One region of the Janthinobacterium svalbardense genome, then DNA from elsewhere that is predicted to be linked to it. Evidence: predicted binding sites of a transcription regulator. Region 1 holds the regulator's gene; each other region holds the start of a gene.

Region 1 (7,528 bases):
TCTACCCGAACGTGTACGGCATCGACATGCCGACGCGCGACGAGCTGATCGCCTATGGCCGCACGACGGAAGAAGTGTGCCGCGAAATCACGGCCGACTATCTGGTGTACCAGGATATCGGCGCGCTGAAGCAGGCGATTGCCGACGTCAACCCGGCACTGACGAACTTCGAGGCCTCGTGCTTCGATGGCGTGTACGTGACGGGCGACGTGTCGCAGGAGTATCTGGACCGCCTGGAATATGCGCGCCACCATCCGAAGGCGGCAGCGCCGGAAGATACGCCACGTTCCCAGCTGAACCTGAACCTGGCGACGACAGAAGCATAAGTAACCTGCCCGGCCGATGCCGGGCTTTTTTTCGGGGTCAGACCTTCAGGTCTGACCCCGGCATTTGCCTTGGGGTTAAGCGGCAAATTGAATATCCGGAACTTCCACCATGACCACCAAAAAAAACTACGGCTTTACCACCACCATCCTGCATAACGACCGCCGCAAGGGTATCGAGCACGGCTCGCTGCACAAACCCGTGCACACCTCCGTCGCCTTCGGCTACAGCGACGCACGCCAGCTCGCTTCCGTGTTCCAGGGCAAGGAGCCCGGTTTTCGCTACGGCCGCCAGGGCAATCCGACGGTGTCCGCGCTGGAAGACAAGGTCAACAAGATGGAAGATGGTGTGGCCACCTTGTGTTTCGCGACCGGCATGGGCGCCATCGGCGCCGTGGTGCAGTCGCTGCTGCGCGCGGGCGACCATGTGGTGTCGTCGGCCTTTTTGTTTGGCAACACCAACAGCCTGTGGCAGACGGTGACGGGGCAGGGCATCGCCGTCTCCTTCGTCGACGCCACCGAGGTGGCCAATGTGGCGGCCGCCATCACGCCGGCCACGCGCATCGTGTTCGTGGAAACCATCGCCAATCCACGCACGCAGATCGCCGATCTGGCAAAGATTGGCGCCTTGTGCAAGGAACGCGGCATTTTGTACATCGTCGACAACACCATGACGACGCCTTACCTGTTCCGCCCGAAAGCGGTGGGCGCGGGCCTGGTGGTCAATGCGCTGACGAAATCCATCGGCGGCCACGGCAATGCGCTGGGCGGCAGCTTGACGGACACAGGCGTGTTCGACTGGACGCAGTACCCGAACATTTTCGACAATTATAAAAAGGCGGCGCCAGCGCAGTGGGGCATCGCGCAAATCCGCGCCAAGGCCTTGCGCGATTTCGGCGCATCGCTGGGCCCGGAAGCGGCGCACCATATCGCCGTCGGCGCGGAAACCATGGCCTTGCGCATGGACCGCACCTGCTCCAACGCCCTGGCGCTGGCCACCATGCTTGCCGCCGACCTGCGCGTGGCGGCAGTGCATTACCCGGGCTTGGCGTCGCACCCGCAGCACGCGCTGGCGACGGACTTGTTCCGCAGCTATGGCTCGCTGTTCAGCTTTGAATTAAAAGAGGGCATCGATTGCTTCGATTTCCTGAATCGCCTGAATCTGGCTATTCCGGCAAGCAATCTCGGCGACACGCGCACCCTGGTCATTCCCGTCGCCCACACGATCTTTTACGAGATGGGGGCCGAACGCCGCGCCAGCATGGGCATTGCCGAGTCCTTGATCCGCGTGTCGGTGGGTATTGAGGATGAAGCCGATTTGCTCGAGGATTTCCGTAGTGCCCTGGATGCATAAAACGCCTGGACAATAAAAAAGGGCCGCAACAGTCATGCTGTTGCGGCCCTTCTTACATGCGGTGGTTTAATGCCAGCTGCGCATCAAGCCTACCGCTAAACCTTCCAATGCAAACTCATCTTCCGGCGACACGGTAATGACCTTGAAGTCGGGGTTTTCCGGCAGCAGTTCGATGACGGAACCCGTTTTCTTGTAGCGTTTGACGGTGACTTCGTCGCCGATGCGGGCCACGACGATCTGGCCGTTCTTGGCGCTGTCGACCTTCTTGACGGCCAATAAGTCGCCATCCATGATGCCGGCGTCGCGCATGGACCAGCCGCGCACCTTCAGCAGGAAGTCGGGCTTGGCCGAGAACAGGGCCGGGTCCACGTTGTAGCTCGCTTCCAGGTTTTCCTGTGCCAGGATGGGCGAGCCTGCCGCCACCCGGCCGATCAGGGGCAGCGACATCAGCAGTGCTGCCGGCACTTTCGATGCCGGCGCTTCGGCCGCCGCACCGATCAGGCGGATGCCACGCGAGGTGCCGGGCGAAATCTCGATCGCGCCCTTGCGGGCCAGGGCTTGCAAATGTTCTTCGGCCGCATTGGCCGATTTGAAACCCAGTTCATTGGCGATTTCGGCACGGGTGGGAGGAAAACCCGTGTTTTCAATCGCGTCCTTGATCAGGTTCAGGATTTGTTCTTGTCGTGCTGTCAGCTTGATCATGAGCGGTGGGTGCATACTAAAATGCTGTCTATATGAACAGTCTGTATTTTTGTACAGTATCGCCCACTATGCAAGGGGATTTCGGTTATTTGCGCGAATTTCGTGCGAAATACTGGAATGGGCAGGAAAAAACGCCTGGCCTGCCCCGTGCGCGGGCCGCTTGTTGAAGGAATGATTGAAACGTTTGCAAAAGGCGGTTATAATCTTCGGCTGACCTTCCCACACCCGTCTTGACGCCGGGGTGGGCGATTATCAATCCGACCTGAAGGAGTTTGCATGCGTCATTATGAAATAGTATTTATCGTCCATCCGGACCAAAGCGAGCAAGTGCCCGCGATGATCGAACGCTACAAAGCCAGCGTAACCACCCGCGGCGGTTCGGTTCACCGCGTGGAAGATTGGGGCCGCCGTCAAATGGCTTACTCGATCCAAAAGCTGCCTAAAGCACACTACATCTGCCTGAACATCGAATGCGACAACGAGACCCTGGTCGAGTTGGAAACAGCATTCAAATTCAATGATGCCGTGTTGCGTCACCTGACCGTTAAAATGAAGAAAGCTGAAACAGCTCCTTCGCCGATGATGAAATCGGTACAACGCGAAGACGCGGCCAAAAGCCACCGCACCGAAGCACCAGCAGCCGCTCCTGCCGCAGCAGCAGCTTAATTCTTGACCAGGATCGTGCGCTGAACCAGCTACAAGTAACCGCCATCATTGCCGAGCGCGAAATATTGCGCTATACCCCGGCAGGGCTGCCGATTGTGAATGCAGTATTGCAACACAGTTCGCAGCAGATGGAAGCAGGGATTGCCCGTTTGACCGAGTTTGATGTTGCCGCGCTAGCCGCTGGCGAAATTTCAGGCCGGTTCAGCCAGGCAAGCTTGGGTGGGGTGTATCAGTTCACGGGTTTCCTGGCCAGGAAGAGCCGCAACAGCAAGAGTTTGGTGTTTCACATCATTGATTTTAGTGCAGTCAATTCTGACTAGCGCATTTTAGATACAGGAGCCTGACATGGCATTCGGTAAAAAGTTCGACAAAAATAAGCTCAAGCTTAAAGAAAAACGCAAACAGCAAAATCCGTTGTTCAAACGCAAGAAGTTCTGCCGCTTCACCGCAGCTCACGTTGAGCAAGTCGACTACAAAGACGTCGACACGCTGAAAGACTTCGTCCAAGAAAACGGCAAGATCATGCCAGCACGCCTGACCGGTACCAAAGCGCACTACCAGCGCCAAGTCGACACCGCAATCAAGCGCGCTCGCTTCCTCGCGCTGCTGCCATACACCGATCTGCACCACGCTTAATCGGTCAGATATTCCTGGAGAAGAACTATGCAAATCATTCTGTTAGAAAAAGTTGTTAACGTCGGTAACCTCGGCGAAGTCGTCAAAGTCAAAGACGGTTACGCACGTAACTTCCTGATCCCGCAACGCCTGGCACGTCGTGCCACGGCAACCGCTGTGGCTGAATTCGAAGTCAAGCGCGCCGAACTGGAAAAAGCTGCTGCCGCCAAACTGGCCGCATCGCAAGCCCAGGGCGAAAAACTGAGCGGCTTGACCGTTCAAGTTGCTCAAAAAGCTGGTGTTGATGGCCGTCTGTTCGGTTCCGTCACCAACTTCGACATCGCTGAAGCGCTGACCAAGCAAGGTTTTGCTGTTGAAAAAGCACAAATCCGCATGCCTACCGGCCCGCTGAAGATCGTTGGCGAGCACAACGTTTCGGTTGCTCTGCATACCGACGTGGTCGTGGAAGTTGTTATCGCTGTCGTACCAGACGCGAACGCGTAATTGTCTGCGGGCCTGGCCCGCAAGCATTGCCGCACGATGAAAAGCCGGGTTCGCCCGGCTTTTTTGTGGCCTTTTTTTCGTGTATTTTTCGCTGATTTTCAGCCCTTTTTTTTTGCCCGGACGCCGAAGCGGGTATAATTCGCGCCATGAACGCCCCCTCTGATCCGCAACTGGATTCCCTCCGTATTCCGCCGCATTCGATCGAAGCAGAACAATCCGTTATCGGTGGTCTGTTGCGCGACAATGCAGCGTATGACCGCATCGCCGACTTCATGCATGCGGAGGATTTCTATCGCTATGACCATCGCATCATCTTCGAGCAAATCGTCAAGATGATTAACGGCTCCAGGCCAGCCGATGTCATTACTGTTTTTGAAACCCTGACCCAGCTCGGCAAGGCCGATGATGTGGGCGGACTCGCTTACCTGAACGCCATGGCGCAAAATACGCCATCGGCCGCGAACATCCGGCGTTATGCCGAGATCGTGCGCGACCGCGGCGTGCTGCGCAAACTTATCACCGTCGCCGACGATATCTCCGGCACGGCCTTCAGCCCGCAAGGCAAGGAAGTCAAGCAGATGCTTGACGAGGCCGAATCGAAGATTTTCGCCATCGCCGAAGAAGGCGCGCGCGGCGCCCAGGGCTGGACCGCCATCCAGCCCCTGCTGACGCAGGTGGTCGAGCGTATCGACGAGCTGTACAGCCGCGACAACCAGAGTGAAATCACGGGCGTGCCCACCGGTTTCATCGACCTTGACCGCATGACCTCCGGTCTGCAGCCGGGCGACCTGGTGATCGTGGCGGGCCGTCCTTCGATGGGCAAGACGGCGTTTTCCGTCAACATCGGCGAAAACGTGGCCATCGACAGCGGCTTGCCCGTGGCCGTGTTTTCGATGGAGATGGGCGGCGCCCAGCTGGCCATGCGTATGCTTGGCTCCGTCGGCCAGCTCGACCAGCACCGCCTGCGCACGGGCCGCCTGAACGACGAAGACTGGCCACGCCTGACGAATGCGATTCAAAAGATGAACGACGCCCAGTTGTACATCGATGAAACGCCGGCCTTGAATTCGATCGAATTGCGCGCCCGCTCGCGCCGTTTGTCGCGTCAATGCGGCAAGCTGGGCCTGATCATCGTCGATTACTTGCAGCTGATGTCGGCCAATAGCCCGGGCGACAACCGCGCCACGGAGATTTCCGAGATTTCACGGGGCTTGAAAGGCCTGGCGAAAGAACTCGGTTGTCCCGTGATCGCGTTGTCGCAGCTGAACCGCTCGCTGGAACAGCGGCCGAACAAGCGTCCCGTGATGTCGGACTTGCGCGAATCGGGCGCTATTGAGCAGGATGCCGACGTGATCCTGTTCATTTACCGTGACGAGGTGTATAACCCCGACTCGCCAGACAAGGGAACGGCCGAAATCATCATCGGTAAGCAACGTAACGGTCCGATCGGCAGCATCCGCCTCACCTTCATGGGGCAGTACACCAAATTTGGCAATTACAGTGGTGGCCTGGCGCTTTACCAAGGCGACTAAGACTCAGCAGCACTGATATTCCATTGGCCGCCCCCTCATACGGGGCGGCTTTCTGTAGTAAATAACACGACTCAATGCTTAACGGAGAATGACATGTTTGGACGCTTGATGCCCACTGAGGGCAAGTTTTTTGAATTGTTTAACCAGCACGCGGAACTGTGCGTCAAGGGCGCTAAAGAAATGCTCGGCCTGATGACCAATTTCGATGACCTGGAAAACCGCGTGCATGCGATCGAAAGCATCGAGAAACAGGCGGACAAAGTCACCTACGCCACCGTGGAAATGCTGCACAAGACCTTCATCACGCCGATCGACCGCGACGACATCCATCAGCTGATCACGCGCCAGGACGACATCCTCGACCTGCTGGAAGATGCGGCGCAAACCGTCTCGCTGTACGACCTGAAAGCCGTCACGCCGGAAGCCAAGCGCCTGGCCGAACTGGTGCTGGCCTGTACCGAAAAAGTGCGCGACGCCGTCGCCATGCTGCACAACATGGACAACTCGCGCAAGATCGTCGCCATCTGCGAAGAAATCGACCGCCTGGAATCGGACGCCGACCACGTGATGCGCGCCGCCATGTCCAAACTGTTCCGCGACGAACCGGACGTGCGTAACCTGATCAAGCTGAAAGCGATCTACGAAATTCTGGAAACCGTGACCGACCGTTGCGAAGATGTGTCCAATATTATCGAAGGCATCATCGTCGAAAACGCGTAAGCGTTGGGCCTGTCCTGAACCAGAATCAGAAAAGAAACTACAATGACCATACAAATCAGCATCTACGTGCTAGGCCTGTTGATCGCCCTCGCGCTGCTGTTTGACTTCATGAACGGCTTCCACGATGCCGCCAACGCGATCGCCACGGTGGTCTCGACGGGCGTATTGAAACCGCAGACCGCGGTTGCCATGGCCGCCACGTTCAACTTCGTCGCCATTTTCGTGTTCCACCAGCTGACCGTGGCCGCCACGGTGGGAAAAGGAACCATTGACCCGACAGTGATCGACCAGTACGTGATCTTCGGCGCGCTGATGGGCGCCATCTTCTGGAATTTGTTTACCTGGTACTACGGCATTCCATCGTCGTCCTCGCACGCCCTGATCGGCGGCCTGGTGGGCGCCGCTGTCGCCAAGTCGGGCACGGGCGCGCTGGTCGCGGCCGGCCTGTGGAAAACCGTGGCCTTCATCGTCATCGCACCCGTGCTGGGCTTCGTGTTCGGCTCGATCATGATGCTGCTGGTGTCCTGGATCTTCGTGCGCTCGACGCCGCGCAAGGTCGATAAATGGTTCCGCCGTTTGCAACTGGTATCGGCAGCCGCCTACAGCCTGGGCCACGGCGGCAATGATGCGCAAAAGACCATCGGCATCATCTGGATGCTGCTGATCGCCGCCGGCTACTCGAACGTGGCCGACGAGATGCCGCCGCTGTGGGTCATCATCTCGTGCTACACGGCCATCAGCTTCGGTACGCTGTTCGGCGGCTGGCGCATCGTCAAGACCATGGGCCAGAAAATCACCAAGTTGAAACCCGTGGGCGGCTTCTGCGCCGAAACGGGCGGCGCCATCACCCTGTTCGTCTCGACGGCGCTGGGCATTCCCGTGTCGACCACACACACCATCACGGGCGCCATCGTCGGCGTCGGCTCGGCACAAAAAATGTCGGCCGTGCGCTGGGGTGTCGCGGGCAACATCGTCTGGGCCTGGATCTTCACGATTCCCGCTTCGGCCTTTGTCGCCGCAGTCGCATGGTGGATTGGCCACCACATCATGTAAGGCGCCTCTGCAAACCTACTGCGCAGCCCACTATCGAATCTCCGTTGCTCGCTGTACTA
Region 2 (7,528 bases), 140 kb from region 1:
GTGGGCACGTCGCGGCCACCGCGCTGCCCGCCTTGCGGCCCCTGGAAGCGGCGGAAGAATTCGAAGAACGGGTCGTTGCCGAAGTCATCGTTGCCGGCCTGGGCCGATGGGTCGTAAGCCACCTTGGTGCTGCCCGTGACGCTGATGTTGACGACGGCCGGGCTGTTGCGCGCGGCGATCTGGCTAAAGTCGGGCAAGGCCACCAGCGGCGCGCTGGCGGCAGGCGCGACGGCGGCAGCCACGGGGGCGGCGGGAGTGCCGGCGGCGGCATTCGCGCCGGCATTGTTCTGATGCATCACCATGGCGCCGCCGGCGCCCAGCACACCGATCGCGGCCAGCGCGGCTACGGTGCGTTTGATTTTCAGCGATGCGGTATTCGTTTGCTGTTCCATGAATTGCTCCTCATTCAATGAGATTTTGATGTATGCAATAGTGGGCCACGAGTCTTAGGCGGTGCTTAACATTTTTCCATTTGGAAACAGGCGTTGGCGCCTTTAAGCATCGCTTAATCCAGCGTTCCGCATGGCGGGCGATGGAGGGGCATACAGGGCCTGGACGTGACACTGGCCGGATCAACCGGCCAGTATTTTACTGCATGGGAGGGTACCCTCCTGGCTGCCCGGGCGCCAGAGGGGCGCCGGGGTCAGCTCAGCTCAGCTCAAGCTGCCTGGCGCTGTTCCAGCGCATTCACGTTGGCGGCGGTAGCGAGGGTGTCGCTGCCTGTGCCGATCTCGATCTTGCGCGGTTTCAGCGCTTCCGGCACTTCACGCACCAGGTCGATGGTCAGCATGCCGTTTTCAAACGTGGCGCCCGTGACCTTCACATGATTGGCCAGCTGGAAACGCTGTTCGAAATCGCGGGCAGCGATGCCGCGGTGCAAGAACGTGCGCTCGACGCCATCTTTCTGCTTGCGGCCCGTGACATGCAGCGAGTCGCGTTCGGTGATGATGTCGATCTCTTCGCGCGAAAAGCCGGCCAATGCCATCACGATGCGGTATTTATCTTCCGACACCAGTTCGATGTTGTAGGGCGGATAGCTGGGCTGTGCATCGGCGCGCTGTTCGTTGAGCAGCTGTGCCAGGCGGTCAAAGCCAATGGCGGAACGGTACAGGGGAGCAAGGTCAAAAGTACGCATGATAAATATCCTTTTCAAATGAAGCGATAAGAGGGGCGGACCTCACCGTGAGCATCCGCTGGCTACCAATCTAAGGACGATCAAGCGGCCTTCAAGGCCTTGAAATTGGCAAAAAGCGCCCCAGACGACGCTAAATTTGTAAGAAATTTTTACACGGCCAGCCCAAAGCGATTTTGCATGGCGTCCCCTATGCGGGGCCGGCTTTTGGTGTATGCTGGCGGCATGAACAATGACACCGACATCCAGCTCAGCGGCCCTTTCAAGGCCACCGACGGCTCCGGCCGTGCCCACGACATCAAGGCCATCCGCATCTTCGACGAAGGCTACGGCATCATCGACGTCTACGTCGATTTCGCCGCTCCGCTCGAAGCGGGCGCCTGCAAGGACAAGACCCTGGTCGGCCACATCCTGGCCCGCTTGCGCAGCCTCGGCTACGTGGGCCCCGATTTCGGCCACGGCGACCTGGGCTTGCAAGACAAGAAACTGATCGTCCTGGAAGCACCCGAGGAATTTTCCGCCTTTGCAATCAGTAAGGGCTGGAAGGATCTATCAGCCGAATTTGACGAAGACTGAGAACACCTGACCAAATCTACTACGCGTCGCGCTTTGCGGCCGGCGATGCTCACCGTGCTTTAGCACGGCTGCGCTTCTCGGCCACAAATCACTGCCGCTCGCTACGATTTTGTCAGGTGTTGTGAAGTACCAATAGTATGTGCGCCGCGCCAGCTTCTGCTGCCGCGGCGTTTTTCATGGGCGACCGCTTAGTTCAGCTTAGTTGATATAACGCGCGCTCCAGGCGGCAATCACATTGGCGACATACGCGGCATCATCGCGCCCCGTCAACAGATGGTCGGCATCGTCGAGCGAAACAAAACTTTTCGGGTGCTTCGCGGCCGTAAAGATATCCATCGCGTTCGACAGGCTCACCGTCGTGTCGTTCGGTGCGTGCATCACCAGCAGGGCGCGGCGCAGGCCGGCGATGTGAGCCTTCAGGCTGTGGCTGCCCGCGTCGTCGACGAATTGCTGGCGGATGCGGAAGGGCCGCCCTTCCAGCTGCACCAGCGCCTCGCCTTCGGCGGCAATCTGCTCCAGGTGTTCGCTGAACATGCGCGTCACGTAAGCGGGCGTGCTGGGGGCGGCCAGGGTCACCACGGCGGTCGCTTCCGGCACTTGCGCGGCAGCGGCCAGCACGGCGGCGCCGCCCAGGCTGTGGCCGATCAGCAATTGCGGCGCAGCATGTTTTGCACGCAGGAAATCGGCGGCGGCCAGCAGGTCGTCGACATTCGACGAAAAATTCGTGGCGGCAAACTCGCCCTCGCTGGCACCGAGTCCCGTGAAGTCGAAGCGCAGCACGGCGATACCGTGCTGCGTCAAGCCTTGTGCGATGCGCCGCGCGGCCAGCACGTCCTTGCCGCAGGTAAAACAGTGGGCGAACAGCGCGTAGGCGCGGATGGCGCCGTCAGGCGCGTCGAGGCGCGCCGCCAGCACATGGCCGTGCGCGCCGGGAAAATCTTGCCGGGTGGATTTCATTGTCTCAGATCAAAGCTGCCGCGCAGGGCGGCCGATGGCGCATTGTAGCGCCGCCCGGCCACGGCCTGTTCTAAGCACGCTTGGGAATATCCACGCCCTTGGTAACGGCTGGCCTGACCAGGAAAGCGTCCAGCGCGCGCTGCAGGTTCGGGAAGTTGTCGATGCCGACGAGGTCGCCAGCGCCATAGAAACCCACCAGGCAGCGCACCCACGGGAAGATGGCGATGTCGGCAATCGTGTACTGGCCACCCATGATCCAGTCGCGGCCCTGCAGGCGCTGCTCGAGCACGCCCAGCAGGCGCCTGGCCTCGCCGAGATAGCGCTCCAGCGGACGCTTGTCTGCGTAGTCCTTGCCGGCGAATTTATGGAAGAAGCCCACCTGGCCAAACATGGGGCCGATACCGCCCATCTGGAACATCAGCCACTGTATCGTTTCATAGCGCAGGCCCGCGTCCTGCGGCAGGAACTTGCCCGTCTTTTCCGCCAGGTACAGCAGGATGGCACCCGATTCGAACAACGCCAGCGGCTTGCCATCGGGACCGTCCGGGTCGAGGATGGCGGGAATCTTGTTGTTCGGATTGAGGGACAGGAAGGCGGGCGACAGCTGGTCGTTCTGCTCGAAACTGACCAGGTGCGGCTCGTATGCCAGGCCCAGCTCTTCCAGCAGGATCGAGACCTTGATGCCGTTCGGCGTGGGCAGCGAGTACAGCTGCAGGCGCTCGGGATGCAGTGCGGGCCATTTTTGGGTGATGGGGAAGTCGGAAAGTTGGGACATGGAAATCCTTATTCAAGTGGTTGACGCCGCGCAAGCAAGAAAGCCAGTATAGCCAAGCATGGCCGTTTCAGCAGGACAGCGCATTTAGAGCCTATCCCAGTAGTGAGCGTCTTCTGCTGGCAGTTCATCAGGAGCGCGGACAAGGCGTGAGGAGGACGCGTGGCGAGCCACGCAACGACGATCAACGCAGTCCCCGCTTCTGAGGGGCGCCAGCAGGGGATGTATTCATCTACTGGGATAGGCTCTTAGCCAAACAAGCCATGCAAAAACCAGCGCGGCGCGGCGTCTTCTGCGCTGCCGGCGATGCGTTCGCGGTAAACCCAGTAATGGGCGTGGTCGCGTCCTTCGGCAATAAAATAATCGCGCGCCTGCGACTGCCCCCACCAGCCCGCCTCGATGCGCTCGGCGACAGACACCATCTTCAGGGGCGAGCCATAGAAGGGCCGGTGTTCGCGCATCAACAGGGCGATGGGCTGGGCCAGCAGCCAGCCGGGACGGGGCATACCGGGCAAACCGGGCGGCAAGTCGGGTAGCGCGCTTCTTGAAACGGGCTTGGCCGGCAGCGGCAGCCACTGGTTGGCCGCTTCGGGACGGTAATCGGCGCGCGGGGATGCCTGCAAGACATTCTCGGCGCCCAGGCGCGCCACCAGCAACTCCATCAGGCGCTGGCGCTCCTGCGGCGTGCCGCCCGGCTCGGGAAACAGGCTCTCGCTGGGCGGGGCCATCGGCTGCACCTGCAGCGCTTCCAGGGTCAGGCCGATCACGGGTGCGTCCAGCACCAGCTGCGCCAGGCGCTCCTTGAGCAAACGCACCAGGTGCTCGTCGCGCCAGACGGCCTCGCCCAGCGCCAGGTCGATGACGGTGGGCGGGCGCGCCACCCTGCCCCGCTCGTGCGCCAGCAGCAGCTGTATGCGCTCGACGGCGAATTGCCGCGCGCACAGCCAGCCCGTCATTTGCTGCAGCAGGCGGCGCGCGCCGAACAGCAGCGCGTCCGCGTGCTCCACGCGGTCGAACAATTCCAGGCTGGCGCGGAACGTGGGCGGCGCTTCCATCCAGACGAACAGTTCCGTGCTGTGGCCATGCGCGTCGTCGAGCATGGCCAGCACGGCGGCGCCGCAGCGGCGCTGCAAGCCGGGCCGGGGCAACTGGCGCAGCTGCCCCAGGGTGCGGCAGCCGATGCCCTCGAACCATTCGAGCCAGGGGCGCGCGGGCGGCAGCAAGGCGCACGGCAGGCGGTCGAGGCGGCGCACCAGACTGGCCATGCCCAGCACGCGGCCCTGGCGCGTACCGGCACGCGCCAGCAGCCAGGCGCCGCGCGCCGTGGGGGCGCACGACAGCTGGGCCGTGTAGCCCAGCGCGCGCAAGCTGGCCGCGATGTGCCGGCACAGGGCGCGCACGCCGCCGAACAGGCGCAGGCTGGCGCCCGCATCGACCAGCAGGGTCGCCTCCTCGCCCTGCGCCACCAGAGGCGAATATTGCAGCAGCGCCAGCGCCACCGCTTGCAAGGCCTGCGCTTCCAGTTCAGGAGAGCGCTCGTGCAGGCGCGCCTGCGGCGCCAGCATCAGCGCGCCTGCGCGGCGCATGCCCGGCCGGATGCCGGCCGCCCGCGCCAGCGGCGACAGGGCCATCACTTGCTCCTGCTCCAGCACCACGCCCAGCTGGTCAGCCGACCAGCGCGGGCAAAACACTTCGAGCGGAAGCCGGGGCAGGCACAGGCCGATCCAGAGTCGCATGGCGTCGCAATAATGAAGGAGGTTGCAGGGGCAGGAACAGGGGCGCGTCGCGCTGCGGTCCCCGGCGCTTGATGAAGCCGATCTCGATGCCGCCAGCGGCCGGGCGCACGGACAGGCGCAGCGGCGCGGGCGACGCATCCTGCGCGCCGTGCAAGGGGCGCAGCATGCAGAACAGGGTGTTACCGCCTTGCGCGGCCAGGTGCAGCCGGCGCAGGCTGTCGGCGCGCACGTGTGACTGCCAGAACAGCAAGGCGCCGCAACTGCCGCTGCGCAAGATGTTTTCAGCTGCCCACAAGGCATCCTTGCTGCCGGCGCTTTTGAGCCACAGCAGTTGCGACGGCGTCAGACCCTGCGCGGCCAGGGCCAGCGCCTGCGGCGGATGGGGCGGCTGCAGCAGCACGATGGGCAAGCCCGGCAGTTGCGCCAGCGCAGGCGCCAGCAGCCGCAATTCGCCACTGCCCGCCTGCTGCACCAGCAGATCGATGAGGCTGCCGCTGGGCCAGCCGCCGCCGGGCAGTTGCGCGGACAGGGCGGCAAAGCCCGTGTCCAGACAGCGCGTGGCGCCCTGCCCCAGCTGCGATGCGCGCCATAAAGACGGGTGCAAGGCTTCCGGCGAGGCCATCAATTCGGAATGTTGCATAAGTTGTTGTCTAACTGAAATCAAGATGAATACTGTATGCATATACAGTACTATCCAGCCCCGCTTTTGGCAAGGCTTATCTGCCAGATAGCATGCCCGGGACCGCTCCGCCATGTCCGAAAAACCCCGTTTCCGGCATCGATTGCTGTACCATAAGCACTCTCCTTACCGCCTGGCAAAGTACCAGTCGGCTCCCTCCGTCCATAAGGAAACGCATTTGACCACCATCCAAATCATCAGCGCCATCGTCTTCGGCCTTGCGCTCATCCACACCTTCGCCGCCAAGTCATTTGAAACCCTGGCACAGCGCCATCCCCGCCATGGGGGCCTGCTGCACCTGCTGGGCGAAGTGGAAGTCGTGTTCGGCTTCTGGGCTTTCATTTTGATCATCATCATGGCCTTTGTCTCGGGCGGCGATGCGGCCATCGAGTATGCCGAATCGCGCCAGTACACGGAACCGCTGTTCGTCTTTGTCGTCATGGTGGTGGCCGCTTCGCGCCCCGTGCTCGACGCCGTGCAGCGCCTGTTGAAAGGCGTGGCGCGCGTCATGCCGCTGCGCACGGAACTGGCCCTCGTCTGGCTGGGACTGGCGCTCGTGCCCCTGACGGGCTCGATGATTACGGAACCGGCCGCCATGACCCTGGCCGCGCTGATGCTGGCGCCACAAATCTTCCGTCCGGGCATCCCCGAATGGCTGAAATATGGCGCGCTGGGCGTGCTGTTCGTCAACGTTTCCATCGGCGGCACCCTGACTTCGTACGCAGCGCCGCCCGTGCTGATGGTGGCCACCACGTGGAACTGGGACAGCGCCTACATGGCCAGCCATTTCGGCTGGAAAGCCGCCATCGCCGTGCTGGTCAACGCCACGGGCGTGAGCATATTGCTGCGCAAATACCTGCACAGCAACACCTCCGATATCAAGCCGAAAGCCGGCGAAGTGGAAGCGCCGAAAGTGCCGCTGGCCGTCAGTCTCGTGCACATGATCGTGCTGGCCGGCGTGGTGGCCCTGGCGCACCATCCCGTGCTGTTCTTCGGCCTGTTCCTGTTCTTCCTCGGCTTCGTGCAAGCGTATGAGCGTTATCAAAGCCCGCTGATCCTCAAGGAAGGCTTGCTGGTCGGCTTCTTCCTGGGCGGCCTGGTGGTACTGGGCGGCATGCAGCAATGGTGGCTGCAACCTATCGTCTCCAGCCTGGAACCGCTGGCCCTGTTCTTCGGCGCCCTGGGCTTGACGGCCATCACCGACAATGCGGCCCTGACTTACCTCGGTTCGCTGATCGTCGGCATGACGGAAGAAGCAAAATACATGCTGGTGGCTGGCGCCGTGGCCGGTGGCGGCCTGACCGTCATCGCCAATGCACCGAACCCGGCCGGCGTATCCCTGCTGCGCCGCGGCTTCAAGGATGAATCGATCGGCGCCGTCGGCCTGCTGGCCGGCGCCCTGCTGCCCACGGCCGTGGCGGCCCTGGCCTTCCTGGCTTTGTAGTCACCGCAGTGCGGCGGCCACCCCGGCCGCCGCTTTAATCGCCTTCATACACGAGGAAGTGCAGCCGGTCATAAAACAGGCTGTAGGCATAGTCGAACGTGCCCACGCTGCGAAACCCCTTGTGCAGATACACCTGCAGCGCTTCGCTCTTTTCCCACACCGTCAAGGTAATGCGCGCACAGCCCTTGCGGCTGGCCAGGTCGCGGATTTCATGAAACATTTGCCTGAATAA
Region 3 (7,528 bases), 760 kb from region 1:
TTGCAGGCTGCTGGCTTGCTGATCCACGCCCAGCGCCTGCAAGGCGGGATTGGCTTGCTGCTCGGCGCTCATCACGCCAGTCGTCATGACGACAAAGATCAGGCTCATCGCGGCTAGCACTGCCCAGCCCTGGCGCAGGTCACCCACCATGCGGCCAAAGGTGAAGCACAGGCCGGCAGGAATGATGAAAATCGCCAGCATCTGCAGGAAGTTCGACAGCACCGTGGGATTTTCATATGGGTGTGAGGAATTGGCATTGAAGAAGCCGCCGCCATTCGTGCCCAACAGCTTGATCGATTCCTGCGAAGCGACGGGACCCATGGCGATCGTCTGCGTGGTTGCCACTTGCGCTTCCATCACGGGCTTGCCGGCCGTATCGAGCACGGGCTGGCCGTCGGCCGTCATTTTCGGCGTTTCATACGCCACGTGGTCGAGCAGGGTCACTTCCTTGTAGGCGGAAAAATTCTGGATCATGCCTTCGCCCATGAAAGCGACGGACAGGGCCAGCGACAGCGGCAACAGGATGTACAGCGTGGCGCGCACCAGGTCGACCCAGAAATTGCCGATCGACTTGCCCGAACGCGAGGCGAAACCGCGCACCAGCGCGAAGATCACGGTAATGCCGGTGGCCGCCGAAAAGAAGTTCTGGCACGTCATGCCCAGCATCTGGGTCAGGTAGCTCATGGTCTGTTCGCCGCCGTAGCCTTGCCAGTTGGTATTGGTGACGAAGCTGACGGTGGTATTGAACGAAGAATCGGGGCTGACGGCGCCCAGGCCCTGGGGATTCAAAGGCAAGAAGCCCTGCAGGCGCTGCAGGCCATACACAAAGACGGCGCCCAGCGCGTTGAACACGATCAGGGCGATGGCGTAGCTTTTCCAGCCCATGGCCTTGTCGGCAGGCAGACCGGAGCAGCGGTACAGCAGGTTTTCAAATTTTTGCAGCCAGCCCAGGCCGCGCACGGGGCCGTCGCCGGCCACCTTGGCCATGTACAGGCCCAGCGGATAGCCGGCGGCCAGCAGTACGGCCAGGAAGGCCACCAGCAGCAATATCGATTGCGTCGTCATCACAGTTCCTCCGCTTTCAGCAGCGCCACCAGCAAGTACACGAGCAGGCCAGCCGAGACCACGGCGCCCAGCACATAAAACGCGTTCATTTGACGCTCCCTAATTTGTCGCAGGCGACGGCAAAGCCGGCCGCCACGACGAAAAAAACGGCAATCAAGCCGAGATACACGATATCCATTCCCACCCTCATTCAGGTTTGTTTTGATAGTGAGCAGATTAGCCAAAAGGGTCTAAAAAATTTGTAAAGACTGGAGAGGTGCTTGTAAACAAGATGTAAAAACGGCGGCTTTGCCGCATAAAATCGTCCACAATGGGCGCCAAACCACGCGCACGGTGCACTGTTGTTGCCCTGGAGTAGCGCTATTGCTCGCTGGACAAGATAGAATGCGCGAGCGTCCGCACAAGGACGCCAAGCCTGCCGCACTGCCCTCTGCCAGTGACGCTGGACGGAATATACTGTATATTCATACAGTTATCGCCGCCGTTGTCACTGCGTCCTGCAGCGTCCCGGCCTGGCGTTCCAACCACTGTCTTTACTTAGCTTGAACACGTATGGCCACTAAAAAACCAGCATCCGACTACAGCGAATCATCCATCCGTGTCCTGAAAGGACTGGAACCCGTCAAGCAGCGCCCGGGGATGTACACCCGCACTGAAAATCCGCTGCACATCATTCAGGAAGTGATCGACAATGCCTCCGACGAGGCGCTGGGCGGTCATTGCACGCATATCGCCGTCACGCAAAATACGGATGGCAGCATCACCGTCGAAGACAATGGCCGCGGCATTCCCGTCGGCATCCACCCTGAAGAAGGCGTGCCGACGGTGGAAATCGTGTTCACACGGCTGCACGCGGGCGGCAAGTTCGACAAGGGTTCGGGCGGCGCCTACGCGTTCTCGGGCGGCTTGCACGGCGTCGGCGTGTCCGTCACCAATGCGCTGTCGACGCGCCTGGAAATCACCGTCTGGCGCAAGGAAAGCGACGGCAACGGCCTGCATCACATGGTGTTTGCGAATGGCGACGTGATCGAACCCCTGAGTTCCCGCCCCGCCCCGCGCGACGGCAAGAAGTCGGGCACGCGCGTCACCGCCTGGCCTGACGCGAAATATTTTGATTCGCCGAATATCTCGCAAACGGAGCTGCAGCGCCTGCTGCGCTCGAAAGCCGTGCTGCTGCCCGGCGTCACCGTCACCTTGACCAACGCCAAGACGGGCGACACGCAAACCTGGCAGTACGCGGAAGGCTTGCGCGGCTACCTGACCGAATCGCTGGCGCAGGTATCGAATGGCGAAACCCTGATTCCCCTGTTCGAAGGCGCGCAGTACGCGGGCCCGGATTCGGAAGGTTTTGCCGAAGGCGAAGGCGCGGCCTGGGTGGTGGCGTGGACGGAAGAAGGCGCCATCGTGCGCGAATCGTATGTCAACCTGATTCCCACCTCGAATGGCGGCACGCACGAATCGGGCTTGCGCGACGGCCTGTTTGGCGCCGTGAAAAACTTCGTCGAAATGCACTCGCTGCTGCCGAAAGGCGTCAAATTGCTGCCGGAAGACGTGTTTGCGCGCGCCTCGTTCGTGTTGTCGGCGAAGGTGCTGGACCCGCAATTCCAGGGCCAGATCAAGGAACGCCTGAACTCGCGCGACGCCGTGCGACTGGTCTCGACCTTCACCAAGCCGCCGCTGGAACTGTGGCTGAACCAGCACGTCGACTACGGCAAGAAGCTGGCCGACCTGGTGATCAAGCAGGCGCAGTCGCGCCAGCGCTCGCTGCAAAAAGTGGAAAAGAAAAAATCCTCGGGCGTCGCTGTCCTGCCGGGCAAGCTGACCGACTGCGAATCGTCGGACATCACGCGCAATGAACTGTTCCTCGTCGAGGGCGACTCGGCGGGCGGTTCGGCCAAGATGGGCCGCGACAAGGAATTCCAGGCGATTTTGCCCCTGCGCGGCAAGGTCCTGAACTCGTGGGAGACGGACCGCGATCGCCTGTTTGCGAATAACGAGATCCACGACATCGCGGTGGCCATCGGCGTCGATCCGCACGGCGTGGGCGACTCGCCCGACCTGTCCGGCCTGCGCTACGGCAAGATCTGCATCCTCTCGGATGCGGACGTGGACGGCTCGCACATCCAGGTACTGCTGCTGACCTTGTTCTTCAAGCACTTCCCGGCCCTGATCAACAAGGGCCACATCTGCATCGCCCGACCGCCCCTGTACCGGGTCGATGCGCCGGCGCGCGGCAAGAAGCCGATGCAAAAGATCTATGCGCTCGACGACGGCGAACTGGTCGCCATCGAGGACAAGCTGCGCAAGGAAGGCGTGAAACAGGGCGCCTGGTCGATCTCGCGCTTCAAGGGTCTGGGCGAGATGAACGCCGAACAGCTGTGGGAAACAACGATGAACCCGGACACGCGCCGTTTGCTGCCCGTGACCCTGGGTGAAATCGACCACATGACATGCGCCGCGCGCTTCAACATGTTGATGGGCAAAGGCGAAGCGGCAGGACGCCGCGCCTGGATCGAGGAACACGGCAATGAGGCGGAGGCGGACATCTGATGATCATCGGTATCGACCTGGGCACCACCAACAGCCTGGTCGCCATCTGGCGCGACGGCAAGGCTGCCATCATTCCGAATGCACTGGGTGAACACCTGACGCCGTCGTGCGTCAGCATCGACGACGACGGCAGCGTGCTGGTGGGCCGCGCCGCGCGCGAACGCCTGCAGACGCACCCGCAGCTGACGGCCGCCGTCTTCAAGCGCTACATGGGCAGCGAAAAGAAGATCACCCTCGGCACGCAGCAATTCCGCCCGGAAGAATTATCGTCGATGGTGCTGCGCGCGCTGAAAGAAGATGCCGAAGCCTTTTTGGGCCACAAGGTCGAAGAAGCCATCATCACCGTGCCCGCGTATTTCAGCGATGCGCAGCGCAAGGCCACGCGCATCGCCGGCCAGCTGGCCGGCCTGCGCGTGGAGCGCCTGCTGAACGAGCCAACGGCCGCCGCGCTGGCCTACGGCATCCGCGACAAGGAACAGGAAAGCAAATTCCTCGTCTTCGACCTGGGCGGCGGCACGTTTGACGTGTCGATCCTGGAACTGTTCGAAGGCGTGATGGAAGTGCGCGCCTCGGCCGGCGACAATTTTTTGGGCGGCGAAGACTTCGTCACGGTGCTGGTCGACGCCTTTTTGGACGGCAGCGGCTTGCGCGACGCGGCCGGCAGCCGTTTGTTCGACCCGCGCCAGCAGCAGCTGCTGCGCGATGAAGCCGAACGCGTCAAGCGCCTGCTGTCGGAGCAGCCATCCGTGCGCATGGCCACGCGCTACCAGGACAAGGAATACAGCTGGGAGATCAGCGAAGACAAACTGGCGCAGCTGTGCGAACCGCTGCTGGCCCGCCTGCGCCTGCCCGTGGAACGGGCGCTGCGCGACGCCACCATCCGCGCCGCGGAATTGAATGAAGTGGTGCTGGCCGGCGGCGCCACGCGCATGCCGCTGGTGCGCAAACTCGTCTCGCGCATGTTCGGCCGCTTCCCCGCCATCCACCTGGACCCGGACGAAGCCGTGGCGCTGGGCGCCGCCGTGCAGGCGGGCCTGAAGATGCGCGACGCGGCCCTCGACGAAGTGGTCATGACGGACGTGGCACCGTATTCGCTGGGCATTTCGATTTCGCGCCAGGTCGGCGCAAACCAGTATGAAGGCGGGCATTACCTGCCCATCATCGAGCGCAACTCCGTGGTGCCCGTCTCGCGCACGGAAAACATCACCACCATCTACGACAACCAGAAGGAAATCAACGTGGCGATCTTCCAGGGCGAGTCGCGCCTGGTGGCCGACAACGTCTTCCTCGGCAAGATCAGCTTCCCGATCCCCGCGAAAAAAGCGGGCGAGATCGGCATCGACGTGCGCTTCACCTACGACGTCAGCGGCGTGCTGGAAGCGGAAGTGACGGTGTTGGCCACGCAGGAACGCCACAAGATGATCATCAGCGACAATGCGGGCGTGATGACGCCGGAACAGATCGAGCAGCGCTTTCTTGAACTGGCCGACCTGAAGATCCACCCGCGCGAGCAGATGGAAAACCGCACCCTCGTCACGCGCGCCGATCGCCTGTACGAACAGTCGCTGGGCGACGTGCGCCAGTACCTGGCGGCGCACACGGCCAATTTCCAGGCCGCGCTGGAGACGCAGGACCCGAACACCATCCGCAAGGCGCGCCAGGCGCTCGACGAGGTGTTGCGCCAGGTCGAGAGCGAGAGCTTCCTGTAAATGGACGGCGGCATGCACAACGGACAGCGCAGCCTGTGGGATATCCTGGGCACGGAGCCGACGGGCGACGAGCGCGCCCTCAAGCGCGCGTATGCGAAGCGCCTGAAGGTGACGCGTCCCGAAGACGATCCGGCCGCCTTCCAGGAGCTGCGCGAGGCGTATGAATACGCGCTGCGCCATGCGCACCTGTTTGCCGCGGAGCTGCCGGAAGCGCAAGCGGCCGAGGCCGAAGCGGCAGCGATGGCAGCGCCGCGCATGGAAGCAGCCGAGCTGTGGGGCGTCATCGACGAACCCGCACAGGAGCCGTCCGCAGAACTGTGGGGCGTCATAGCCCAGGAGAGCGCAGCGCCGCCGGAACTTTGGGGCGTGGTCGCCGTCGATCCCGTCCAGGAAGCGGCCAATCTATGGCAAGGCTGCCTGGCGCTGACGCGGCATGCGGATGCCGGCGACGCGCTGGCCCGCATGCTGCAGGACGACGCCATGCTGAACCTCGACGTGCGCGAGGAATTCGAGCTGTGCGCGCTGCGCTACTGCGCCGGCGCCGGCTATGATCTGGCGCTGCGCCAGGCCCTGTTCGAGCAGCTGGGCTGGGACCGCGACTTTTCCTACCTGGCGCGCAGCCATGCGGATCTGGTGCGCAGCGCCGTGCAGCGCTACCGGGCAGACCGCTCGTTCGCCCATTTCAGCGACAACCGCGACAGCTATCCCGGCCTGGACTGCCTCATGTCGCAGCAGGCACCAAGCGCCTACGCGCGCCAGCTGTTCGACCAAAAATTTACGCTGCAGCTGCGCGAACTGCTGCAGACGATACGCTGGCAGCACGCCGAGATGCTGGCCTATAAACTCGATGCCGACCTGTTCGAGCAATGGGAACAGGCGGTCTTTTCCAAGCGCTACTTCAAGCAGACGGCGCTGGCTTCGTGCGGCCTGGGTTTCGTGTTGCATTTCATGCTCTCGGGCGTGATCAGCGTAGCAGGCTTGGAACTGAGCAACGCCGGCGGCTATGCCAGCCTGATCGGTTTTCAGGTGCTGGCATTCCTGCTGTTGGCCATGAACGCATGGCAAAAGCCGGCGCCGGCATATGCATGGATGGCCTCCTTGCGAGAGGAACTGCACGCCTGCCTGCCAGCGTTGCGCAGGCACCCCGGTCTGGGGCAATTGGGCTGGATCATGCCGTTCCTGTGCCTGGCGCTGCTGCTATTCATACCAGCGCCTGCTGCTCCACTGCGCATAACCACTTCGTTAGGACTGTGCATCACGGCGCTGCTGGCCGCGAAAGCCAACTACGCACTGCTGCGCGGACGCCTGCTGGCTTGCATCCTGATCGCCTTTACGGCAACCATGGTTTTCACGCTGGACAGGACCGATACCGGCCTGGCACTGAGCGACGGCATCATGCTGCTTTTTTGCGTGCAGGTACTGGCACTGCGCTCGATGAAGGGACTGTATGTCGATAGCGGCGGACCAGCGCAGCTCCTGCCGCGCCTGCGCGCTGTCTGGATGATCGGTTGCACCATCGCGTTCCTGGCCATACATCTGCATGCAGCGCCAGCGCATGTGCTAGGTGCCGTGCTGTTTTTCTGGTCCTGCATCGGCATGCTGTTTGCTCCTTTCGAGCTGAACTGGCGCGCAGCCTGGCCAATTGCCATCACGCCCGCAGCCGCCACCTTCTTGCTCGCCAGTCAGCTCGGTGGCCCGCCAGACCTGGCCATCGTCAAGCTGAGCGCCGTACTGGCGCTGTCCGTCCTGTATTTCACCGTGCGTCATCTTTATCTGCAGCAGCGCAGATCCGCACAAGCAACCGGGCTGTCATAATCGGCCCCATGAATTCAAACGCAACTACTTCATACTGAAACAAGCGCCATGTCCACACAAACCAATTTATTTGACGATGCCCAGCCTGAGCCGACCCTGCCGGATGAACCGGTATTCGACGGCGAAGCGCTGACCCTGTCCACCTTTGCCGAGCGCGCCTATCTCGATTACGCCATCTCCGTCGTCAAGGGCCGCGCCCTCCCTGACGTGTGCGACGGCCAGAAACCCGTGCAGCGCCGCATCCTGTATGCGATGAATGAGCTGGGATTGAATTCCACGGCGAAGCCGCGCAAATCGGCGGCCGTGGTCGGCGACGTGCTCGGTAAATTGCATCCGCACGGCGACCAGTCCGTGTACGACGCGCTGGTGCGCATGGCGCAGGATTTTTC
Region 4 (7,528 bases), 950 kb from region 1:
TTTTCGCCAACTGCAGCAGCGAGCGGTGAATCTCGTCGTGGTCGGTCTGGCGCAAGGCCAGCTCGGATTGCATGCGCATGCCGGCCAGCGGCGTTTTCATCTGGTGCGCGGCATCGGCGATGAAGCGTTTCTGCATGTCGATCGACAGCGACAGCCGCGCCAGCATCTCGTTGAGCGAACCGACCAGTGGCGTGATTTCCTCGGGCACCTGGCCCGATTCGATGGGGCTCAAATCGTCGGGTGGCCGCGCGCGTATGCGCTCCTGCAATTGCGCCAGCGGCGACAGGCCGCGCGCCAGGGCAAACCAGACCAGGGCCAGGATCACGGGCAGGATGATGAACTGCGGCAAGATCACGCCCTTGATGATTTCATTCGCCAACTGGGCGCGTTTTTCCAGCGTCTCGGCCACTTGCACCAGCGTACGGCGCGGTTCGTCGTCGCTGCCGGACGGCGTGTCGAGATAGGTAAACGCCACGCGCACGGGCGTGCCGTGGATGGTGTCATTGCGAAACAGCACCATGCCGCTGCGGTATTTGTCGGGGTCTTGCGGCGGCGGCAAGTCGCGGTCGCCGTCGAGGTATTCGCCGCGCCCGCCCACCACCAGGTAATACAGGGTGTCGACATCGTCGCCGCGCAGGAAGTCGCGGCCGCTGCGGTTCTTGTCCGGCACGCGGCGCAGCAGCGCGCCATCGGCTTGCTTGACCTGCTGCGTCAGCACCGTCACGCTGTCTTCCAGCGCATGGTCGAACGGTTGATTGGCGATGCCCTTGGCCACCAGGTAGGTGATGGCGATGCTCATCGGCCACAGCAGCAGCAAGGGTGCCAGCATCCAGTCGAGGATTTCGCCAAACAGCGAATGCTCGATGGTGTCATCCTGCTCCGTGGTGGGCGGCTCGAACCAGTCGTCGTCGTCCACCTCGTCCGCCGGCGCTTCGCGCGCCTTCACTTGCTGGCGGGTCCGCTGGCCGGGCCTGCCGCCTCGCCCGCTTCGGCGTTCAGGCGCGCCGCTTCCGAGTATTTTTCCAGGCAATAGCCGAGGCCGCGCACGGTGGCGATGCGCACGCCGCCCACCTCGATCTTCTTGCGCAAACGGTGCACATACACCTCGATGGCGTTGTTCGACACTTCTTCGCCCCATTCGCACAGGTGGTCGACCAGCTGCTCTTTCGAGACGAGGCGGCCGGTGCGGCCCAGCAGGATTTCCAGCAAGCCCAGTTCGCGCGCCGACAGGTCGAGCATCTGGTCGTTGATGTAGGCGCTGCGCCCCACCTGGTCGTAGCTGAGGGGGCCGTGCTTGATGACGGTGGCACCGCCGCCGGCGCCGCGGCGCGTCAGGGCGCGCACTCTTGCCTCCAGTTCCGACAGGGCGAACGGCTTGGCCATATAATCATCGGCACCCAGGTCGAGTCCATTCACGCGTTGTTCGATGGAATCGGCGGCCGTCAGGATCAGCACCGGCAGCAGCGAGGCACGCGCGCGCAGGCGGCGCAGCACCTCTAGGCCGGACATCTTCGGCAGACCCAGGTCGAGGATCAGCAGGTCGAATTCCTGGGTAGACAGGGCCGTATCGGCCTCCTGGCCGGTCTTGACGTAGTCGATGGCATAACCGGACTGGCGCAGCGAGCGGGTCAGGCCATCGGCTAGCACGCTGTCATCTTCGGCAAGTAAAATACGCATGGTGCACTTCCTATGCTTGCAACATCAGGACATCTGAAGTCTGTATTGTGTTTCATTTTCCGCAAGGTGGATAGTTTTTGTGAAAAACCAGGGTTGTATTGATCTGTTTCAAAACAAATCCACGTTCCGCTTGCATTGATCACTGTTTTTTTATACAGTACTGTCTGTGTAAAGAATTTAACCCACTGGCGCTATCGCAGGCTGCCGGATTCCACTGAGTCCGCAACTGTAGAACGGCTGAAAGAACATATGGACGATAAAAAAGCTGTAGTACCCGCATCGGAAAAAGCCAAGGCGCTCGCCGCCGCACTGGCGCAGATCGAGAAGCAGTTTGGCAAAGGTTCGGTCATGCGCATGGATGCCAGCGCGGTGATCGAAGAAGTGCAAGTCGTGTCGACCGGTTCGCTCGGCCTCGATATCGCGCTGGGCGTAGGCGGCTTGCCGCGCGGACGCGTGGTGGAAATCTACGGTCCTGAATCGTCGGGTAAAACCACCTTGACCCTGCAAACCATTGCTGAAATGCAAAAGCTGGGCGGCACGTGCGCCTTTATCGATGCCGAGCACGCGCTCGACGTCGGTTACGCGCAAAAGCTGGGCGTGAACCTGCACGAATTGCTGATCTCGCAACCGGACACGGGCGAGCAGGCGCTGGAAATCTGCGACGCCCTCGTGCGCTCGGGCAGCGTCGACCTGGTCGTCATCGACTCCGTGGCCGCACTGACGCCACGCGCCGAGATCGAAGGCGACATGGGCGATTCCCTGCCAGGCTTGCAAGCGCGCCTGATGTCGCAAGCCCTGCGTAAATTGACCGGTTCCATCAACCGCACCAATACCCTGGTCATCTTCATCAACCAGATCCGCATGAAGATCGGCGTGATGTTCGGCAGTCCTGAAACCACCACGGGCGGCAATGCGCTGAAATTCTACGCCTCCGTGCGCCTCGATATCCGCCGCACCGGCTCGATCAAGTCCGGCGATGAAGTGATCGGCAACGAAACCAAGGTCAAGGTCGTCAAGAACAAGATTGCGCCACCGTTCAAGGAAGCGCACTTCGACATCCTGTACGGCGCCGGTACCTCGCGCGAAGGCGAAATCCTGGACCTGGGCTCGGATGCCAAAATCGTGGAAAAATCCGGTTCGTGGTACAGCTACAACGGCGAACGCATCGGCCAGGGCAAGGACAACGCCCGCGCCTTCCTGCAAGAGCGTCCGGCGCTGGCCCGCGAAATCGAAAACAAGGTCCGCGCTTCGCTGGGCGTGCGTGAACTGCCGCCACTGGCTGCTGAAAAGCCGGAAAAAGCGGATAAAGCCGCCGACAAGGCTGCCAAGGCGGAAGCCAAGGCAGAGTAGGTCGGATTAGCGCGGCAAAGCCGCGCATAATCCGACAACACCACAGACGTCAACCATGTTGTCGGATCAGATGCCAACAATGTTGTCGGATTACGGCCCAAGGGGCCTGATCCGACCTACGCATGGCTTGCCGCAAGGTAGGACCCTGATCGCCGTCCCGCGCTGTTGCGCCGGGCGGCGATTGTGTTTGGGTGCTGTGATCGTGGAATGAAAGACAAGGTGGGTGTATGGCTGCAGTACAACTAAGCCTGAAGGGCAGGGCGCTCCGCTTTCTGTCGATGCGCGAGCATAGCCGCATGGAATTGCGGCGCAAGCTGCAGCGGCATGCGCAGGAAGGCGATGATGTGGAAGCCTTGCTCGACAGCCTGGAGCAGGCCAACTGGCTGTCGCAGGAGCGCTTTTCCGAGTCGCTGATCCACCGCCGCTCGGCGCGCTTTGGCAATAGCCGCATCATGGCGGAATTGCAAAGCCATGGCATAGGCGGTGAAGCGCTGCAGGAACTCAAGGCGGGCCTGGCCGAAGGCGAGACCGCGCGCGCCTGCGAAGTGTGGCGCCGCAAATTCGGTGTAGTGGCGCAGGATGCCGAACAGCGCAACAAGCAGGTGCGCTTCCTGATGCAGCGCGGCTTTTCGCAGCGCGCCGTGCAGGTGGCCTTGAAAGGCCTGGAGCCCGACGACGAGTAATATTTGTTAACTTGACAGCAAGGATCAGTTATTCTGCCCAATTGCTGCTGCGCATGTTGCGTCCCAGCTTTTTTACTTGATATACGGGACACCTGATGAGCAATTGGCATGCCGGCTACACGGCCGAAACCGCATACACCTACGGCTATTACACGGAATTGAACCCCTTGCGCATACAGTTGTTGCTGCTGAGCTGGGGCATACAGCCGCCGAAGGTCAGCACCGCATGCGAACTCGGGTTTGGCCAGGGCGTGACCGTCAATATCCATGCCGCAGCGTCCTGCACACGCTGGTATGGCACTGATTTCAATCCTGCCCAGACCGCCTTTGCGCAGGAACTGGCCGAGGTCTCCGGCAATGGCGCCGTGCTGTCGGAGCAATCGTTCCAGGATTTTTGCGCCCGCAGCGACCTGCCTGACTTCGATTTCATCGCCCTGCACGGTATCTGGAGCTGGATCTCGCCGGAAAACCAGGCGCATATCAGCGACTTCCTGGCGCGCAAGCTCAAGCCGGGTGGCGTGCTGTACATCAGTTACAACACGCAGGCGGGCTGGGCGGCGATGGCGCCGATCCGCGACCTGATGGAGCAGCACAGCCGCGTGCTGAGCGCGCCGGGGCAGGATTCCCTGACGCGCGTGGGCAGCGCGCTATCCTTTGTCAACCGCATGATGGAGACCAAGCCGCGCTACCTGCTGGCCAATCCCAGCATCGCCCTGCGGCTGCAACAGCTCGGTGAACAGGATCCGAATTATCTGTCCCACGAATACTTCAATCATTACTGGCAACCGGTATCGTTTTCGGCCATCAAGCCGGTGCTGGCCGGGGTGAAGCTCGAGTTTGCCGGTTCGGCCGCCTACCCCGATCATGTTGCCCCTCTCAATTTCTCGCCCGAACACATGGCTTTCCTGGCGCAGATTCCGGATGCCACTTTCCGCGAGAACACTGCCGATTTCCTCGTCAATCGCCAGTTTCGCCAGGATTACTGGGTCAAGGGCAGCCGCAAGCTGAGCGCCCATGAACAGGCTGCCGCACTGCGCGCCGTACGCATCCTGCTGGTGGCGCCGGTCGAGCAGATCTCCATGAAGGTGACGGGCGCCTTGGGCGAGGCCGACCTGGACCCCGCCGTGTATGGCCCCCTGCTGGAACTGCTCGGTGATGGCAAACCCCATACCATAGCCGAACTGCAACAGCGTTTGCCCGCCAACCTGGCTGACCTGGGCAGCCTGCTGCAGATGCTGCTGGTGCTGGCACATAAAGCCTGCATATCGCCGGTGCAGGATGACGCCGCGATCGCGCAGGCGGGGCCGGCCACGGCCAGGCTGAACCGGCATCTGCTGGGAAAGGCCCTGGGCCGCACGGACCTGGCCGCGTTGGCCAGTCCGGTGACGGGCGGCGGCGTGGGTGTGTTGCATCTGCAACAGTTGTTCCTGCTGGCCAGGCTGGAAGGGTATCAGGAGGCCGACGCCTGGGCGGCATTTGCCTGGCAGGCTTTCCGCGCACTGCAGCAAACCATGGTGCGCAATGGCACGGTGCTGACGACGGACGAAGACAACCTGGCCGAACTGGCCGTGCAGGCGGAAAGCTTCCGCATCACCGTGCTGCCCATCCTGCAGGCGCTGGGCGTGGCTGATTGATGCTGATGCCGAAGCACCTCGCGGCATGACGATGGTAGTGATTTTTATGATATCAATCATTTGTTTCGTGAATGACTACATGAAAATCACTGCTTTTTATTTATAATTTGAAATGTTTTTAACGAAGCAATGAAAAATTATGTTGCGGCGCAACCTGGGCCCAATGTGCTACACTTTTAGGGTTTTTGCGGCGCCGCAGGTGCGGTTGCTGTTCGTAGAAGCTGCGAACGGCGTGCTTTAGGCACATGGCTGCTTACTAAATTTTGGCCGCGCAAGCGGCATCGGTCTTATGCCCCTGTCAACTCCCGTATCCCGGCGCGCCCTACGGCACTCCCGCGTTATCGACGTCCAAGCGTATGTGCGCGACGACGGCCTGTGGGATATTGACGCCCGTATCACTGATATCAAAAGCTATGACGCGACCCTGGCCTCCGGCCCCCGTCCCGCCGGCACTCCCCTGCATGACCTCCATTTACGCATTACCGTCGATCGCGAACTGACCATCGTCGAGGCCGAAGCCGCCTCCGATGCCGTGCCCTATCCCGGTTTTTGCGATACCATCGGCCCCGCTTACAGTGCGCTGATCGGTTTGAATTTATTGAAGAATTTCCGCCGCGACTTGAAACAGCGCCTGGCGGGAATCGCTGGCTGTACCCATTTGACCGAACTGGCGCAAGTCTTGCCGACTGCGACGGTTCAGGCATTTGCCGGCGATGTCTGGTCGACCCGTGACGGTGAGAATGCTGATTTGTCGCATGAAAAGCCGTTTCAACTCGACAAGTGTCACGCCTTGCGCACCGATGGCGGGGCAGTTGCACAGTACTACCCGCGCTGGGTAGCCAAAGTGTGACCCCGGCGCTGTATTTCCTGTTTTTTTGCACCACTAACCGTATTTTTACAAATCAGTATCAGAAGGGAAGCCAGCATGAAAATCCATGAGTATCAAGCCAAAGAAATCCTCCGGCAGTATGGAGTGACGGTACCACGCGGTATTCCGTGCATGTCCGTCGACGAAGCCGTCAAGGCTGCGGAAACCCTGGGCGGTCCGGTATGGGTCGTCAAGGCGCAGATCCACGCAGGTGGCCGCGGCAAGGGCGGCGGCGTGAAAGTGGCGAAATCGATCGAACAGGTCAAGGAATACGCCGACCAGATCATGGGCATGCAGCTGATCACGCATCAGACCAGCGCCGAAGGCCAAAAAGTCAACCGCCTGCTGGTGGAAGAAGGCGCCGACATCAAACAAGAACTGTACGTTTCGCTGGTCACCGACCGCGTCACCCAGAAAATCGTCCTGATGGCTTCGTCCGAAGGCGGCATGGACATTGAAGAAGTGGCCGAGAGCCACCCGGAGAAGATCCACCACGTCACCATCGAGCCTAGCGTTGGCCTGACCGATGCCCAGGCAGACGACATCGCGACCAAAATCGGCGTGCCTGCCGGTTCCATCGTCGATGCCCGCGTCAACCTGCAAGGCCTGTACAAAGCGTACTGGGAAACTGACTGCTCGCTGGCCGAAATCAATCCGCTGATCGTCACCGGCAGTGGCAAAGTCATCGCCCTGGACGCCAAGTTCAACTTTGACCCGAACGCCCTGTTCCGCCATCCGGAAATCGTCGCCCTGCGCGATCTGGACGAAGAAGATCCAGCTGAAATCGAAGCGTCGAAATTCGACCTGGCCTACATCTCGCTCGACGGCAACATCGGCTGCCTGGTGAACGGCGCCGGCCTGGCCATGGCCACCATGGACACGATCAAACTGTTCGGCGGCGAGCCAGCCAACTTCCTCGACGTCGGCGGCGGCGCCACGGCAGAAAAAGTCACCGAAGCGTTCAAGATCATGCTGAAAAACCCAGGCCTGAAAGCCATCCTGGTGAACATTTTCGGCGGCATCATGCGTTGCGACGTGATCGCTGAAGGCGTTATCGCCGCAGTGAAAGCCGTCTCGCTGAACGTACCGCTGGTGGTGCGCATGAAGGGCACCAACGAAGATCTGGGCAAAAAGATGCTGGCCGATTCCGGTCTGCCTATCATCGCAGCCGACACCATGGAAGATGCAGCCAAGAGCGTCGTTGCCGCTGCTGCCGGTCAAGCTTAATTAAGGAATCAACATGTCCATTCTGATCAATAAAGATACCAAAGTCGTAACCCAAGGGATCACCGGCAAGACCGGCCAGTTCCACACCC

Evidence for each region. Region 1 encodes LexA, which represses DNA repair genes until DNA is damaged. Its sites were predicted from a motif close to ACTGTATNNNNATACAGT; they were not measured.
Region 2: the regulator LexA is predicted to act here: its motif matches at 5,845-5,862, upstream of imuA (translesion DNA synthesis-associated protein ImuA).
Region 3: the regulator LexA is predicted to act here: its motif matches at 1,521-1,538, upstream of CNX70_RS25730 (DNA topoisomerase IV subunit B).
Region 4: the regulator LexA is predicted to act here: its motif matches at 1,819-1,836, upstream of recA (recombinase RecA).

What each region holds. Positions count from the first base shown of each region.
Region 1 is NZ_CP023422.1:5,008,323-5,015,850, reverse strand. It holds gene purF (amidophosphoribosyltransferase) at 1-326, shown strand, start outside; gene CNX70_RS22310 (cystathionine gamma-synthase family protein) at 436-1,677, shown strand; gene lexA (transcriptional repressor LexA) at 1,744-2,379, opposite strand; gene rpsF (30S ribosomal protein S6) at 2,656-3,045, shown strand; gene priB (primosomal replication protein N) at 3,066-3,365, shown strand; gene rpsR (30S ribosomal protein S18) at 3,391-3,681, shown strand; gene rplI (50S ribosomal protein L9) at 3,709-4,164, shown strand; gene CNX70_RS22280 (replicative DNA helicase) at 4,311-5,696, shown strand; gene CNX70_RS22275 (DUF47 domain-containing protein) at 5,790-6,416, shown strand; gene CNX70_RS22270 (inorganic phosphate transporter) at 6,459-7,469, shown strand.
Region 2 is NZ_CP023422.1:5,143,547-5,151,074, forward strand. It holds gene CNX70_RS22860 (Do family serine endopeptidase) at 1-392, opposite strand, end outside; gene CNX70_RS22865 (Hsp20 family protein) at 659-1,135, opposite strand; gene CNX70_RS22870 (hypothetical protein) at 1,358-1,708, shown strand; gene CNX70_RS22875 (alpha/beta hydrolase family protein) at 1,907-2,665, opposite strand; gene CNX70_RS22880 (glutathione S-transferase N-terminal domain-containing protein) at 2,736-3,440, opposite strand; gene CNX70_RS22885 (Y-family DNA polymerase) at 3,686-5,173, opposite strand; gene imuA (translesion DNA synthesis-associated protein ImuA) at 5,103-5,813, opposite strand; gene CNX70_RS22895 (putative Na+/H+ antiporter) at 6,031-7,296, shown strand; gene CNX70_RS22900 (GNAT family N-acetyltransferase) at 7,331-7,528, opposite strand, start outside.
Region 3 is NZ_CP023422.1:5,769,935-5,777,462, forward strand. It holds gene kdpA (potassium-transporting ATPase subunit KdpA) at 1-1,065, opposite strand, end outside; gene kdpF (K(+)-transporting ATPase subunit F) at 1,065-1,154, opposite strand; gene CNX70_RS25730 (DNA topoisomerase IV subunit B) at 1,618-3,615, shown strand; gene CNX70_RS25735 (molecular chaperone HscC) at 3,615-5,324, shown strand; gene CNX70_RS25740 (J domain-containing protein) at 5,337-7,139, shown strand; gene parC (DNA topoisomerase IV subunit A) at 7,188-7,528, shown strand, end outside.
Region 4 is NZ_CP023422.1:5,957,775-5,965,302, reverse strand. It holds gene CNX70_RS26570 (sensor histidine kinase) at 1-946, opposite strand, end outside; gene CNX70_RS26565 (response regulator) at 943-1,677, opposite strand; gene recA (recombinase RecA) at 1,927-3,027, shown strand; gene recX (recombination regulator RecX) at 3,255-3,710, shown strand; gene CNX70_RS26550 (class I SAM-dependent methyltransferase) at 3,806-5,344, shown strand; gene CNX70_RS26545 (DUF2889 domain-containing protein) at 5,634-6,194, shown strand; gene sucC (ADP-forming succinate--CoA ligase subunit beta) at 6,270-7,439, shown strand; gene sucD (succinate--CoA ligase subunit alpha) at 7,453-7,528, shown strand, end outside.